One region of the Cupriavidus sp. PET2-C1 genome, then DNA from elsewhere that is predicted to be linked to it. Evidence: predicted binding sites of a transcription regulator. Region 1 holds the regulator's gene; the other holds the start of a gene.
The links. Region 1 encodes sigma-54, which starts transcription at its own class of promoters, with help from an activator protein. Its sites were predicted from a motif close to TGGCANGNAANCTGCTTT; they were not measured.
Positions count from the first base shown of each region.

Region 2: ACX12D_RS10195 (PQQ-dependent methanol/ethanol family dehydrogenase) is a predicted target of sigma-54. The motif match lies at 4,922-4,939, and genes of this name have one in related genera.

Region 1 covers NZ_CM137259.1:490,760-498,249, forward strand. Annotated here, with positions in the region: gene ACX12D_RS02255 (PsiF family protein) at 1-282, opposite strand, end outside; gene hprK (HPr(Ser) kinase/phosphatase) at 470-1,441, opposite strand; gene ptsN (PTS IIA-like nitrogen regulatory protein PtsN) at 1,477-1,932, opposite strand; gene hpf (ribosome hibernation-promoting factor, HPF/YfiA family) at 2,315-2,665, opposite strand; gene ACX12D_RS02275 (RNA polymerase factor sigma-54) at 2,715-4,190, opposite strand; gene lptB (LPS export ABC transporter ATP-binding protein) at 4,326-5,111, opposite strand; gene lptA (lipopolysaccharide transport periplasmic protein LptA) at 5,136-5,780, opposite strand; gene lptC (LPS export ABC transporter periplasmic protein LptC) at 5,835-6,461, opposite strand; gene ACX12D_RS02295 (KpsF/GutQ family sugar-phosphate isomerase) at 6,477-7,460, opposite strand.
Region 2 covers NZ_CM137259.1:2,248,527-2,256,016, forward strand. Annotated here, with positions in the region: gene pqqE (pyrroloquinoline quinone biosynthesis protein PqqE) at 1-966, shown strand, start outside; one part of gene ACX12D_RS10185 (IS3 family transposase) at 1,102-1,369, shown strand; one part of gene ACX12D_RS10185 (IS3 family transposase) at 1,369-2,261, shown strand; gene ACX12D_RS10190 (c-type cytochrome) at 2,672-2,965, opposite strand; gene ACX12D_RS10195 (PQQ-dependent methanol/ethanol family dehydrogenase) at 3,118-4,860, opposite strand; gene ACX12D_RS10200 (quinoprotein relay system zinc metallohydrolase 1) at 5,075-6,007, opposite strand; gene ACX12D_RS10205 (quinoprotein dehydrogenase-associated SoxYZ-like carrier) at 6,004-6,768, opposite strand; gene ACX12D_RS10210 (ABC transporter permease) at 6,765-7,490, opposite strand, start outside.

The DNA of each region.
Region 1 (7,490 bases):
GCAGGACTTCATCTTTTCCTGCTGGCTGTTCTTGGCGGGTGCGGCTGCGGGCTTGTTGGACAGGCAGTTGCTCATGAAGGCCTTGCGCTCGTCGCCCTTCTTGCCGGTGGCCTGCGTGTTGCAAGCCTTCATCTTGTCCTGCTGGGTGTTAGCTGCAGCGGGTGCAGCGGGTGCAGCTGCGGCAGCGGGTGCCGCGGGGGCCGCTGCCGGTGCATTCTGGGCGAAGGCGCCGGTGGCAAAAAGCGGGGCTACCAGCACGCACATCGCGATCAATTTTTTCATGCTTGCTCTCCTGGCTGTGGAAAACTTCATGGCTGCTGGCCTGTCGGCTCGGCAACTCGGGCTGGGCCCAATGCCCATTACTGCACAAAACGGCCTATGCCCCAATCGCGTTGACCATTGAAGCGCGGCCGGATGTAAGCAATTGCAAACGGCCCCGTCGTGGTCGCATGACGTGGGCCTGCCAAGCCTAGAGTAGCCGGCCCTGGCCCCGCGATGCGACATCGGCCTGCATCGCGGCGCGCTGGCGGTCCATGAAGTCGCGCAGCGTGTCGATGCCGCGCAAGCGCAGGATGGTGTTGCGCACGGCGGCCTCGACCAGCACGGCGAGATTTCGACCGGCCGCCACCTGGATCTTGACCATGTGGATAGGCAGGCCGAGCACGTCGAGATACTGGGAGTCCAGCGGCAGGCGCTCGAATTCGCCATCGTTGCGGCGTACCAGCTGCACCACCAGCTTGAGCTTCATCTTGCGGCGTACCGCGGTCTCGCCAAAGATGGTCTTGATGTCGAGCAGGCCCAGGCCGCGCACTTCCAGCAGGTTCTGCAGCAGCGGCGGGCAGCGGCCCTCGATGAAGTCCGGCCCGAGGCGCACGAAATCGACGGCATCGTCCGCCACCAGCCCATGTCCGCGCGAGATCAGTTCCAGGCCGAGCTCGCTCTTGCCCAGGCCGGATTCGCCCATCACCAGCACGCCCATGCCGAGGATGTCGAGGAACACGCCGTGCATGGTTACGCGCGGCGCGGAAATGCGCGACAGATAGAGGCGCAGGTGATCGATCACCGCGGCCGAAGACACCGGCGTGGTGAACAGCGGGGTGGACGAGCGCGTGCAGCGCAGTTCCAGGTCGGGCGGCGGCTCCATGCCGTCGGCGATCACCAGGAACGGCGGCTCCAGCAGGATCAGCTCGCCCATCTGGCGCTTGCGCATCTCGTCATCGAGGCGCTGGTAATACGTGATTTCGGGCTTGCCCAGCACCTGGATCCGGTTCGGGTGGATCAGGTTCAAGTGGCCGACGAGATCGGCCGCGGACGTGGCTTCACGCGCAAACTCGACATCGAAGGCGCGGTCCGCACCCTCCAGTCCTGCTACCCAGGAGAGTTTGATATCGGCTGCGTTGTCGTCGAAGATCGACTGCGAGGTGACGCCAGTGAGTTCCATTCGGGTGCTTTCAGGGGCGGGCTTTCAGTGCCGGATCAAGGGTGCCATTGCGTCAGCAACTGGTGCACGTCGTCGGGGGTGGGCAGGGTAGCCAGTCCTTCGCGCATCTCGCGGTCGGACAGCAACTGGGCGATCTCGGAGAGAATTTCCAGATGCTGCTGGGTGGCCTGTTCGGGCACCAGCAGGAAGATCAGCAGCGCGACCGGCTTGCCGTCGGGCGACTCGAAGGGGATCGGCTCGGCCAGGCGCATGAAGGCGGCCAGCGGCTGCTTCAGTCCCTTGATGCGGCCGTGGGGGATTGCAACCCCCGCGCCTAGGCCGGTGGACCCCAGCGACTCGCGGGCGAACAGGTTGTCGGTCACGGTCGCGCGCGCTACGCCATGGTTGTTCTCGAAGAGGAGCCCGGCCTGTTCGAACACGCGCTTCTTGCTGGTGACGCTGACGTCGAGGTTGATGTTGCCGGGTGGCAGCAATTTAGCCAAACGATTCATGTGGAATGCGCAGGGTTTTCTAGTAAGCAGGCCCGGGGCCAGGAGGCGTCCCGCCGGGCGGAAAGTGGATAAAAACCAAGGCCCGAGGTTTCCACCGGTTGTCCCCCATGCCGGTGTCGGGCGTCTGGCCATTATAGAGCAGGCCCGCTTCCGCTTTGTGCATTGCAATAGCCGATGCGCTCAAGCGGTGCTGCATGCACCGGAATGGCTAGGCCAGTCAACTATGTATTGCACAGCATACACCGGTACATATGCGTTGCGGAATCCCCTGTGTGCCCCGATTGGGTAGGCCGCAATGAAAAAGCCGCGCTCTGGGCGCGGCTTGATTCCATTTTTCAAGGGACTGACACCGACGGCCCGGTATGTGGGCCGCCAGGCACGGTCATTGCTGCATCTGCGATGCGGCCATCTGATACTTGACCGCTTCACGGTCGTGGCTCTGCACGCGATCCTTGTGGCGAATCACCTGCCGGTCGAGCTTGTCGACCAGTGCGTCGATAGCGGCATACAGGTCTTCATGATGCGCTTCGACAAAGATGTCCTTGCCCTTGAGATGTAGATTGATTTCCGCGTACTGCCGCCGGTCCTTTTCTTTTGTATTGTCGACAGAGAGCAGCACACTTACGCCAATGACTTGATCGAAATGCCTGACGATACGCTCCAGTTTCGTTTCCACGTACTCACGCAGAGGGGGCGTGATGTCCAAGTGGTGTCCACTGATCTTGAAGTTCATAGCGTTTCTCCTTCTGAAAGAGCTGCATCAGGCAGGCGATGCAGCTCGGCTACAAAGTCTTACGGAGATTGACCGCGGGAATCTTGAGCGCTTCGCGGTATTTGGCAACGGTACGCCGTGCCACCACAAAGCCTTGCTCGCCGAGCAATTCGGCAATCCGGCTGTCGGACAAGGGGTTCCTAGCGTCTTCGGCTCCTATCAATTGCTTGATCAACGCACGGATTGCCGTTGATGAGGCCGCGCCGCCGGTTTCTGTGGATACGTGAGAGCCGAAAAAATACTTCAGCTCGAAAGTCCCCATCGGCGTTGCCATGTATTTATTGGTAGTCACCCGAGAGATGGTGGACTCGTGTAAACCCAGTGTATCGGCAATCTCCCGCAAAACCAAGGGGCGCATCGCAATTTCACCGTGGGTGAAGAAGTTCTTTTGACGTTCGACAATGGCTTGTGCGACGCGCAATATCGTGTCGAACCTTTGCTGGATATTCTTGATCAACCAGCGTGCTTCCTGCAGCTTTTGCTGCAATCCGGCCGCGCCCGCGTCGCCTTTTGCACCGCGCAAAATCTGCGCGTACATGTCGTTGATGCGTAGCCGCGGCATCACATCCGGGTTGAGATGGGCGATCCATCCGCCGCTCAACTTTCGAACAAAAACATCGGGCACCACGAAATCCGCTTCCGGCCGGCTGTAGGCATGGCCGGGATAGGGCGCGAGCGAGCGGATCAGTTCATGGGCGGCCTTGAGTTCCGGTTCGTCCACTTGCAGCGCCTTTTTAAGGCGCGTGTAATCGCGCACCGCCAGCAGCTCGAGGTGGTTGGTGACGATGCTCAGCGCCAGTTCGCGCTGCGGATGCTTGAGCCTGCGCAATTGCAGCGCCAGGCACTCGGCGGCGTTGCGTGCCCCGACGCCCGGCGGATCGAAGCTCTGCAGCAGCGTGAGCACAGCCTGGATCTCGTCGACCTCGAACTCGAGCTCCTCCGGCAGCTCGCTGCAGATTTCCTCGAGCGTGGTGCTCAGGTAGCCGTCATCGTCCAGGGATTCGACCAGGAAGATAGCCAGCCCCTTGTCGCGCAGGGAAATCTTGAGCGGCGCCAGCTGTTCCATGAGGTGTTCACGCAGCGTGGGCTCGGCGTCGCGCAGCTGCATCGGGGTCTTTTCGTCGTCTTCGCCTTGCGGGCGGCGGGCGAAGTCGTCCAGGCTCCAATCGCTGCCGTAGTCCTCGTTGCTGTCGGAGTAGCTGTCGTCGGCTTCGGGGGCGCCATCCGGGCGGTTCTCGCTGGTGCCCTGGCCATCGGCGGGCGCCGGCGCGGGCGCGCTCTGCAGGTTCACCGAGCCGTCCGAAGACACGCGCAACGGGCTGTCCAGCCAGTCGTTCTCACGCTCGAGCAAGGGGTTCTCGGTCAGCGCCTGTTCCACTTCCTGCTGCAGTTCAAGCGTGGACAGTTGCAGCAGCCGGATCGACTGCTGGAGTTGCGGCGTAAGCGCGAGATGCTGCGAGAGGCGGAGCTGTAGCGACGGTTTCATGCGACCTATTTTATGCTCAACTTCCGTACTGATGGAACGGAAATTGCTATCGCTGATGTCGCTATGATCGTTTGAAGGATAAAAGGCGACACCGAAGCCGCCCGGGGGCCGATGCGCGGCAGGCGCCGCGCGCCCTTACATGCGGAAGTTCTCGCCCAGGTAGACCTTGCGCACCGACTCGTTGGCGATGATGTCCTCAGGCTGCCCGGACGCCAGCACCGCGCCTTCGCTGATGATGTAGGCGTGGTCGCAGATGCCCAGCGTCTCGCGCACGTTGTGGTCGGTGATCAGCACGCCGATATTGCGTGCCTTGAGGAAGCTGACGATGCGCTGGATTTCGCCCACCGCGATCGGGTCGACACCGGCGAAGGGCTCGTCGAGCAGGATGAAGCGCGGCGCGGAGGCCAGCGCGCGGGCGATTTCCACGCGGCGGCGCTCGCCGCCGGACAGCGACAGCGCCGGGTTGTCGCGCAGGTGGGCAATCTGCAGGTCATCCAGCAGGGTGTCCAGCCGGCGCTCGATCTCGGCCTTGCCCAGGGGTTTGCCATCGTTGAGCTGCAGCTCCAGCACCGCGCGGATGTTCTCCTGCACATTGAGCTTGCGGAACACCGAGGCTTCCTGCGGCAGGTAGGACAGGCCCATGCGCGCTCGCTCATGGATGGCCAGGCCGCTGATGTGCTTGTCGTCGAGCACGATATCGCCCTCGTCCAGCGCCACCAGCCCCACGATCATGTAGAACGACGTGGTTTTGCCCGCGCCGTTGGGGCCCAGCAAGCCGACCACCTCGCCGCTCTTCACGTCGAGCGACACGTCCTTGACCACGGTGCGCGAGCCGTAGCGCTTCTTCAGGTGGCGCACGACCAGCGTGCTGCTGTCCTTCAGGGTGGCGGGCTGGGACGGTGCGGTTTGGGTAGCGGTCATGAAGGTGAAGTCAGAATCCGTGGGTCAGGGGTTGACGGGAGCCGTGGCCGGCTTGAGCGGCAGCGGGTTGGCTGCGGCACCGCTGGCGGGTTGCTCCTGGCGCGGCGACAGCACGGCGCGCACGCGGCCCGACGGGCTGCCCGCGGTCGCGTTCTCGGCGCCGCCGCTGGCCGTGTAGAACTCGTTGCGGCTGTCATAGGTGATCACCGCGCCGCGGATCTCGTCGACCAGCTTGGCGCCGGCCAGGCGAGCCATGCGGGCGCGCCCGATCAGCTTGGACAACTCCTGCTTGCCGTCATATTCGATGCGGTCGCCCCAGCCGTCGATGTACTCGTCGACGTTGTCGCGCTTCTGGCGGATATAGGCTTGCTTGCCGCCCTTTGAGGTCGCGACCGCGTACTGGTAGCCCTCGGGATCGGTGCGGACTTCGGCCGCGTCGGATTTGAGCACCATGGTGCCTTTGGTCAGCACCACGTTGCCGGTCAGTACGTAGACCTGCTTGACGTCATCGTAGCTGGCATTGTCGGCCTCCAGGACCAGCGGCTTTTCGCGGTCGGCCTTTTCGGCGCTGGCGGGCGCGGCCAGCGTGAGGCCAAGGACGGCGGCCAGCGTCAGCAAAGCGGCCGTGCTGCGGCGCAGACAGGACGAAGTCGTCGGGAATGGGTTCATGTTGGCGTGATGGCGGTTGACGCGGGCGGCTGGTGCCCGCGGGCGGCTTCAGGGCTACTTCGCGGGACTTGCCGGCGGCGGCCCCGTGATGATGGTGCCGCGTACGTTACCCAGCAATTGTACTTCGCGAGTGACATTGTTGAAGACCAGTCCGTTGGCGGTCATCACCGACGGGCCGCGGGTCAGCTTGACAGCCTTGTCGGTCTTGACGATGTCATCGTTCACCAGCACCTGGAAATACTCCGAGGCGGCCGTCATCTGTGGGTCCTTGGCAGGCTCGGGGCCCTGGGCACGCACGATGAAGGCATTGCCGAACAGGTCGATGACCGAGCCTTCCGCGTTCATCGTGCCGCGATCGGAGTGGCCGGTGACGGGCGGACGGTCGATTTCGTAGGAGCGCATGGCCGGGCGCGTCACTTCGTAGGTCTGGTCGTCCTCGAAGTGGATCATCTTGTCGCCGGTGAAGCGCAGCTTGGTGTTGCCGTCCTCGGCAAGCTCGGTCGCGGAAAAACGGATCATGTAGTAATCCGGTTCATGCTTCTTGCCTACCGTCCCGGTGTCCGCTTCTTTCGGGGAGTTGACCTGCACCAGCCAGAAGGTGCTGCCCGCCACCAGTGCCATCAGCAGCAGGGGCAGGGCTCGCATGGCAAGCCGGCTCAGGGAGGACAGGATTTCCCGCATGGGCATGGGCTGGCCTCAGATGACCTTGGCGCGGGTCAGGTCGTGGATGTGGAGCGCGCCGACCAGGCGCCGCTCCGCGTCGACCACCAGCATCTGGTTGATGCGGTTCGCCTCCATCACCTGCACGGCTTCCACGGCCAGCTGGTCCGGCCCGACGGTATGCGGTGTGCGGTGCATGACCTCGCTGATGGGTACGGTCTTCCAGTCACGCGGGGTTTCGAGCAGGCGGCGCAGGTCGCCATCGGTGAAGACGCCGATCAGGCGGTCGTCCGGGTCCACCACCGCGGTCATTGCCATGCCTTTGCGGGTGATTTCCATCAGGGCCTGTGCCAGCGGCGTGCTCTCGCGCACCTTGGGCACCGCGTTGCCGCTGCGCATGACGTCGCGCACGTGGGTCAGCAGCTTGCGCCCGAGCGCGCCGCCCGGATGCGAGCGGGCAAAGTCTTCCTCGCCGAAGCCGCGGGCATCCAGCACCGCCACCGCGAGCGCGTCGCCCATCGCCAATGCGGCGGTGGTGCTGGCGGTCGGGGCCAGGTTGAGCGGGCAGGCTTCTTTTTCCACCCCGGCATTGAGGTGCGCGTCGGCCAGCTTGGCCAGCGTGGAGGCGGGGTTGCCGGTCACGGAGATGAGCTTGGCGCCGATGCGCTTGACGATCGGGACGATCGAAAGCAACTCGGCGGTCTCTCCGGAATTGGAAAAGGCGATCAGCACGTCGTCGCGCGTGACCATGCCCAGGTCGCCGTGGCTGGCTTCGGCCGGATGCACGAAAAACGCGGGCGTGCCGGTCGAGGCCAGCGTGGCCGCGACCTTGCGGCCGATGTGGCCCGACTTGCCGATGCCGGACACGACCACGCGCCCGCTGCAATTGAGCGTCAGTTGCACGGCCTGCGCAAATCCGTCGTCCAGGCGGCCTGCGAGGGCAGCGACGGCGTCGGCTTCGATCTGGAGGGTTTCGCGAGCGAGCCTAAGTGCTCGATCCGCATTGAAATTAGCTATCATGGCGACGAAGTATACCAACGAATGCGATGG
Region 2 (7,490 bases), 1.8 Mb from region 1:
GAACCCCTGCTGCGCAAAGACCTGGAAACACTGGTCGAACATGCCCACGGGCTGGGGTTCTACACCAACCTCATCACCTCCGGCATCGGCCTCACGGATGCGCGGCTGGCCGCCTTGCGCGTCGCCGGGCTCGACCATATCCAGCTATCGTTCCAGGACTCCACGCGCGAACTCAACGATTTTCTCTCCAGTACCCGCACTTTCAATCTGAAGCAACGCGTGGCGCGCCTGATCAAGGCGCACGGTTATCCGATGGTGATGAACTGCGTGCTGCACCGGCATAACCTGCCCCATGTCGGCGCCATCATCGAGATGGCGCTGGAGATGGGCGCCGAGTACCTGGAACTGGCCAACACCCAATACTACGGATGGGCCTGGGAAAACCGGCAGGCGCTGATGCCCACGCATGAGCAGCTGCGCGAGGCCGAAGCGGTCGTGAACGCATACCGCGCACGCATCGGCAACCGGTGCAAGATTTTGTTCGTGGTGCCCGATTACTTCGAGCAACGGCCCAAGAAATGCATGAACGGCTGGGGCACCACCTTCCTCGGCGTGGCGCCCGACGGCGTCGCGCTGCCCTGCCACGCGGCCCGCATGCTGCCCGGGCTCGACCTGCCGAATGTCACCACGCAATCGCTGCGCGAAATATGGCGCGACAGCGACGCCTTCCAGCGTTTTCGCGGCACGCACTGGCTGCCGGAGCCTTGCCGATCCTGCGATTCGCAGGCGGAAGACCATGGCGGGTGCCGCTGCCAGGCGTTCCTGCTGACCGGCGATGCCGCCGCCACGGATCCGGTTTGCGATCGGTCGGGAGAACATGGGAAGGTCATGGAGATCGTGCTACAGGGCAGGCTGGCCGAGGTGCAGGCGCGCGGGCGGGAGCACGGGATGGTCTTCCGCAGCGACGGGAATTCGCTCAGGCTAAGCAGCGAAGCGGACTGCGCTGGTGGCGAGAAACGGAAGTAAAGAGAAGGTTCGTCCGACATGCGTGTGGGTCGATTTATCGCTGAGCTAAATCCAGCGCCGCCGTAGCTCCCTGTAGTGGTCTAATTTCCTCAGACAGGTCGATAGGTGGAAAATCACGATCGACGAGGAAAGCAGATGACAAAGCAACGCCGTAATTTTGATGCCAGCTTCAAGCTGGAAGTGGTCCGAATGGTCCGGGAGCAGGCCCTTTCGGTTACCGAGGTATGCCACACGATGGGGATTGGCGAGACGGCGCTCAGGCGCTGGCTCGCCCAGTATGACCTGGAGCTGGCTGGCGGCCAGGGCACTGGCAAGCCGCTCACGCCCGAGCAGCTGCGGATCCGGCAGTTGGAAGAGGAGAATCGCCGCCTGAAGGAGGACAACCTGATCCTAAAAAAGGCATCGGCCTTCTTCGCCCGGGAACTGAAGTGATTTATCGCGTCGTGACCGCGTTGCAGAAGGAGGCCATTTCGATCAGCCGTGCCTGTCGGGTGTTGAGCGTGAGCCGTGCAGGCTATTACGCACACCGGCAGAGGGGGCCAGGCGACATGGCGCGTGCCAGGCAAGAAGTCCATGTGCGAGCGGCCTTCGAGGGCAGTGGGCGCAGCTACGGCAGCCGTCGAGTGGCGCAGGCGGTGAGCGCACAGGGCGTGAAGATCGGTCGCTACAGGGCGCGCGCGCTGATGCGCAAGGCGGGCCTGCGCCCGGTCTGGCAGCGCAAGTTCGTAGCCACCACGAACAGCCGGCATGACCGCCCGGTAGCGCCCAACGTGCTGAATCGGCAGTTCAGGCCGGCGCAGCCCAATCAGGCATGGGTGTCGGACATGACGTATATCCGCACGGTCGAAGGCTGGCTGTATCTGGCGGTCGTGCTGGACTTGTATTCGCGCAAGGTGGTGGGGTGGGCGATGGCGCCGACGATGCCGGCCTCGCTGATCGTCAATGCGCTGCAGATGGCGATCCAGCAGCGCAATCCGGCGCCTGGGCTGATCGTGCATTCGGATCGGGGCAGCCAGTATGCCAGCGAGGAGTATCGGGGCTTGCTGGCGCGCCACGGACTGGTTTGCAGCATGAGCCGCTTGGGCGACTGCTGGGACAACGCTGTCATGGAGCGCTTCTTCCTGAATCTGAAGATGGAGCGCGTATGGCAGAAGCGCTACGTCGACCGGGCCGAGGCCCGGCGCGACATCACGCAGTACATCGTTGGCTTCTACAACCCGGTGCGATTGCACTCGACGCTGGGTTATGAGTCGCCGCAGAAATACGAGGACAAGCTAAAGCACCAGACAACCTAAACACCTGTCTGAAAAAACTTGACCACCACACCCCTCTCCCGCATGGCGGGAGAGGGGTTGGGGGAGAGGGCGGGCCTGCGCAGGAGCGAGGCGCATCACCTTGAGCGAGCGCCCGCCCTCTCCCCCGGCCCCTCTCCCATTTCATGGGAGAGGGGAGAAAAACAGCGTTTTGCTTCCCGCCACTCGCACTCGCACTCGCACTCGCACTCGCATGCAGTAGCCACACGAAATTCCGAAGCACCAAAAAAATAGGAAACAAAAAATCAAAGACGTTTCACACCGTGCCTGGGCAGCCATGCGGGCCGATGTGAAACGCCTTTTGCGAATCCTTCCTGCGTATCCGGTTTTTTATCCGACCGTCAGGTCCGACACCGGTCTCTTCCAATGCTCATCTAGTGCTCATCTAGTGCTCACCCGATACTCAGGACCCAATCCGCCAGCTTCCTGGCATCCGCCTCGCTGAGATTGTCGTGTGGCGGCATGGGTATCCGTCCCCAAACGCCTTTTCCGCCCTCGCGGATCTTTTTCGCGAGCCGCTCGGGTGCTTCCCCGTCGCCCTTGTACTTGCCCGCCACCTCGGCAAAGCCTGGCCCGACTACCTTGGTCTTCATGCCGTGACAAGAAAAGCAGCCGCTCTTGTCAGCCAGCGCCTGCATGTCGGGCGCCGCTTCGACCCGGGCGGCACACAGCACCAGCGCCACCATCGCGACCGTGGCCGTCAACGGCAGGTATCCTTTCGCCTTCTGCATATCTACATCCCAATGCTCTGATCATCGACCCGCCCTTGCGCGTGCCGGCGCCGGTGTGCGATGCCGGCACGCGCAGGACAGTTGCGCTACATGGTGTCCGGCAACGTTCAGCTCTTGTGCAGCTTGAACACCCACACCGATCCGCCCTGCTCCAGGAAATTCACGCGCTTGGCGACTTCCCCGCCCCACAGCGGCACGGCGCCGCCCCAGCCCGACACCACCGCCACATACTGCTCGCCGCCCTCCTCCCAGGTAACCGGCGGCGCCACCACGCCGCTGCCCGTCTGGAACTTCCACAGTTCCTTGCCGGTCTTGGCGTCCGCGGCCTTCAGGTAGCCCTCCGGCGTGCCCCAGAACACCAGCCCGCCGGCAGTGGTCATCACCCCGCCCCACAGCGGCGCGTAGTTCTTGACTTCCCACTCGATCTTGCCGGTCTTGGGGTTGATCGCGCGCAGCGAGCCGATGTAGTCCTCGTTGAGCGGATGGATGGTGAAGCCGGCGCCGAGGAAGGCGGCGCCCTTCTTGTAGCCCACGGGTTCGTTCCAGATATCCATGCCCCATTCATTGGCCGGCACATAGAACAGGCCGGTCTGCGGGCTGTAGGCCATCGGCTGCTGGTTCTTGCCGCCGAGGAAGCCCGGCGCGGCGAACACGGACTGGCCCTTCTTCGGATCGCTGCCCGCCGCCGGGTCGCCCGGCCGGCTTTCCGCGATCATGTTGGGGCGTCCGGTCTTGAGGTCGATGCTGCTGGCCCAGGTGATCTTCTTGACGAAGGGGAAGGCGTTCACCAGCTTGCCGCTGGTGGCGTCGTTGACGTAGAAGAAGCCATTGCGGTCGGCCTTGCCGCCCAGGCGCTTGCCGTCCTGGTCGAAGGTCACGAACTCATTGACGCCGTCAAAGTCCCAGCCATCGTTCGGGGTGTTCTGGTAGTGCCAGACAATCTTGCCGGTGGCGGGGTCGAGCGCAACGGTCGAGGCCGAATACAGGTTGTCGCCCTTGCGCATGTGGCTGTTCCACGGCCCCGGGTTGCCGGTGCCGAAGTAGGCAAGGCCGGTCTGCGGATCGTAGGTGCCGCCGAGCCAGGTGGCCGCGCCGCCCGTCTTCCAGGTCTCGCCGGGCCAGCTGGCGTTCTGGGTGCCGGTCACGCCGTTCTCGGTCTTGTTGCCGTCCTTGTCATACTTGTAGCCCATATGGCCTTCCACCACGGGCCTGGACCACACCATCTGCCCGGTCTTGGCGTCGCGTGCCTCGACCCGGCCCACCACGCCGAACTCGCCGCCTGAGACGCCGGTCAGCACCATGCCTTTGACGATCAGGGGGGCCGCCGTGTAGGAGTATCCGGCAGCATAGTCTTCGATCTTCTCCTTCCACACCACCTTGCCGGTCTTCTGGTCCAGCGCCACCAGTTGCGCGTCGAGCGTGCCGAAGATCACCAGGTTGTCGTACAGGGCCGCGCCACGGTTGACCACGTCGCAGCAGGGCATGATGCCTTCGGGCAGGCGGTGCTCATATTTCCACAGCTTGGCGCCTGTCTTCAGGTCGAGCGCGTAGATGCGCGAATAGGAGGCGGTCACGAACATCTTGCCGTCGTGGATCAAGGGCTGCGCTTCCTGCCCGCGCTGCTTCTCGCCGCCAAACGAGAACGACCAGGCCGGCACCAGCTGGCTGATGTTCTTGGTGTTGATGCGGTTCAGCGTGGAAAAGCGCTGGCCTTGCGGGCCCATCCCCCACGACAGCACGTCGCCCGGCGACTTCGCGTCGTTCTCGATCATGGCATCGGTCACCGCGGCCTGCGCCACCAGGCTCGCGGTAGTTGCCGCGAGCACCATCATCACGCGTAACGTCCTCATTGTCTGCTCCTCTCTCTTGTTGTCGATCTTCGCCGGTGTGCCACACACACCAGACAGACTCTTGGCAATTCCCATGCCAATGGAAAACACCCGCATTCGGCCCCACAGCGGCCCAATAACGGCCCCATCGCGGCCTGCCGATGCCTTGATGGCGTACCAGCGCGGAACACTCCGTTGCCGTTGTTGCGGAATTGAACAGCACACCTGCCCTGACTCAGCGTCTCAACGCGGCGTCCTCATACGCCGGGTAGAGGTGCGTCACATTGCGCAGGTACTCCGCCGGCATGGCGCCCCAGCGTGCGTATGCGTCCGGCACCGGCATGGCGATCACCTCGGCCAGGTCGCGCCCCTGGGATGCCGCCTGGGTCATGCGGGCATCCAGCCACTGCAGGTAGCCGCGTGTCTGCGCAATGGCGTCCGCGCTGCCGAGCGCCGGTCCGTGGCTGGGGATCAGCAGCCGCGCGCCGCTGTCGCGCAGCAGCGCCTCCAAATGGTCCAGGCTGGCCAGCCAGCGCTTGAGATCCGCGTGCGGTGTGGTCGGCACGCGCTCGCGGAACGCCACGCCGCCCGCGAACACAATGCCGGCGCTGCGGTCCACGACCACGAGGTCGTCGGCGGTGTGGCCGTCCATCCGGATCAGATCGAAGGTGTGCCTGCCGATCGTGCGCCGGCCTGGGGCCAGCACGTGGCGCGGCGGCGCCGGTTCGGTGTCGCGCATCCAGTTGCCGCACAGGCGATAGAGGTTGTCGGCATAAGCGGGCCCTTCGCGCCGGGCGCCGTCGATGGTGCCGGCCAGTGCGCTGCCGCCCACGTCGGCATAGGCCTGGTTGCCGAAAAAGTAGTCCGGATGCAGGTTGAGATTGAGCACCAGCCGTACCGGCGCCGCCGTGACCGAAGCAATGGCACGGCGCTGCTGCTCGCCATACTGGCGCGACGGCCCGGTATTGATCACCACCACGCCATCACCCGTGTCGATAAAGGCGGTGTTGATGATGTTGCAGCCGTTGTCCGGGGCGAAATCCGCGTTCGCCCCTTCCAGCAGCCACACGTCGGCGGCGACCTGGCGCGGCGCCAGGTGGTAGTCCCCTTCCTGCGCCAGCGCCGCCTGCGCGGCCAGCCATAGCAGGATCCCGAGCACGCGCTTCATGGCGTCACCTGCGCCGCGAACCGGTTGCCGTTGTTATCGCGTCCGCTCACCGTCATGCCGCGCTCGATGGCCCCGCGCAGGTCGAAGGAGAAGATCGGGTTTTCAGCGACCGGCTCGTATAGCGTCAGCCGCAGCATCGCCTCCCGGTTGGCGTCGAGCAGGTTCAGCGACTCCACATGGAAGGCGGGGATACCGGCCACCAGCCCGGTGTCCATCGGGTGCATCACGCGCAGCCGCACCCGGCCACCGGCGCCGCCGAGGCCGGGAAACACGCGCGATTCGACCCGGTTCAGCGTGGTGCTCCATGAGCCATCGCGGCGGGTCGCGCCCGGCACCGTGCAGCCGCCGCCGCTGGCATCCACCATCACCCCGCCCACATGCCACACGCCGTCCGGCGTGCGGGCCGCCACGCGCACCGGCGAGGCCTGCTCCAGCTTGAAGCGGAACGACAGCGAGGGGCGCACCTTGCGCGGCTCGAACTCCAGCACCTTGCGGACCGGGTTGCGGTCCACCGCCACCACGATGCGATCCACCTCGCCGAGCGCCGATGCATCGAAGGCGATCGGCACCCGCATCGGATCTTCGGCAAAGGCCGGCCCGGTGACCTTGACGCGGCTGTCGAACACGAACGGCGCCTGCTGCAGCGCTTCCTTGTGCACCAGCGGCCATTGCGGCGACTGCAACGGATCGCGGCTCTCCAATGCCCACGCGCCCGCCGCGGCGAACGCCAGGCAAGCTGCCAGCGCAGCGGCATGCCTCATGCCGGCCCCCCAGCCTGGCGCACGCGGCGCACCATCCCGCGCTGCGGGTCGTAGCCGAGCAGCGCCAAGGCGAAAAAGACAGCCGTGCAACTGGCCACCACCGCGAGACTGACTGGCGCGGCCTGCCCGTACAAGGCGAAGCGGATCGCTTCCACGGCATGGGTGAAGGGATTGAAGCGCGCGAGCTGGTAGACCACGGTGGCGCCGGACTCCTCCAGCTTCCAGAGCGGATACAGCGCCGAGCTGATGAAGAACATCGGGAAGATCACGAAATTCATGGTGCCGGCGAAGTTCTCCAGTTGCCGCACATGCACCGACAGCAGCAAACCCAACGCCCCCAGCATCAGCGCGGCCAGCACCATCACGGCCAGCGCGCCGGGCAGGCATGCCGGCGCGAACGTCACATCGAAGGCCATGGCGACAAGCAGGAAGGCGACCATCTGCAGCAACGAAAGCAACGTGCCGGCGGCCAGCTTGCAGGCGAGCAGCCAGGCCCTGGGCAGCGGCGCGGTCAGCAGCAAGCGCATCACACCCATCTCGCGGTCGTACACCATCGCCAGCGAGGACTGCATGCCGTTGAACAGCGCGATCATGCCGAGCAGGCCGGGCGTGACAAAGACCTTGTATTCGACATAGGTGTCATAGGGCGGCACGATGGCAACGCCGAGCGCGTTCTGGAAGCCGGCCGCGAAAACCAACAGCCACAGCAGCGGCCGCACCAG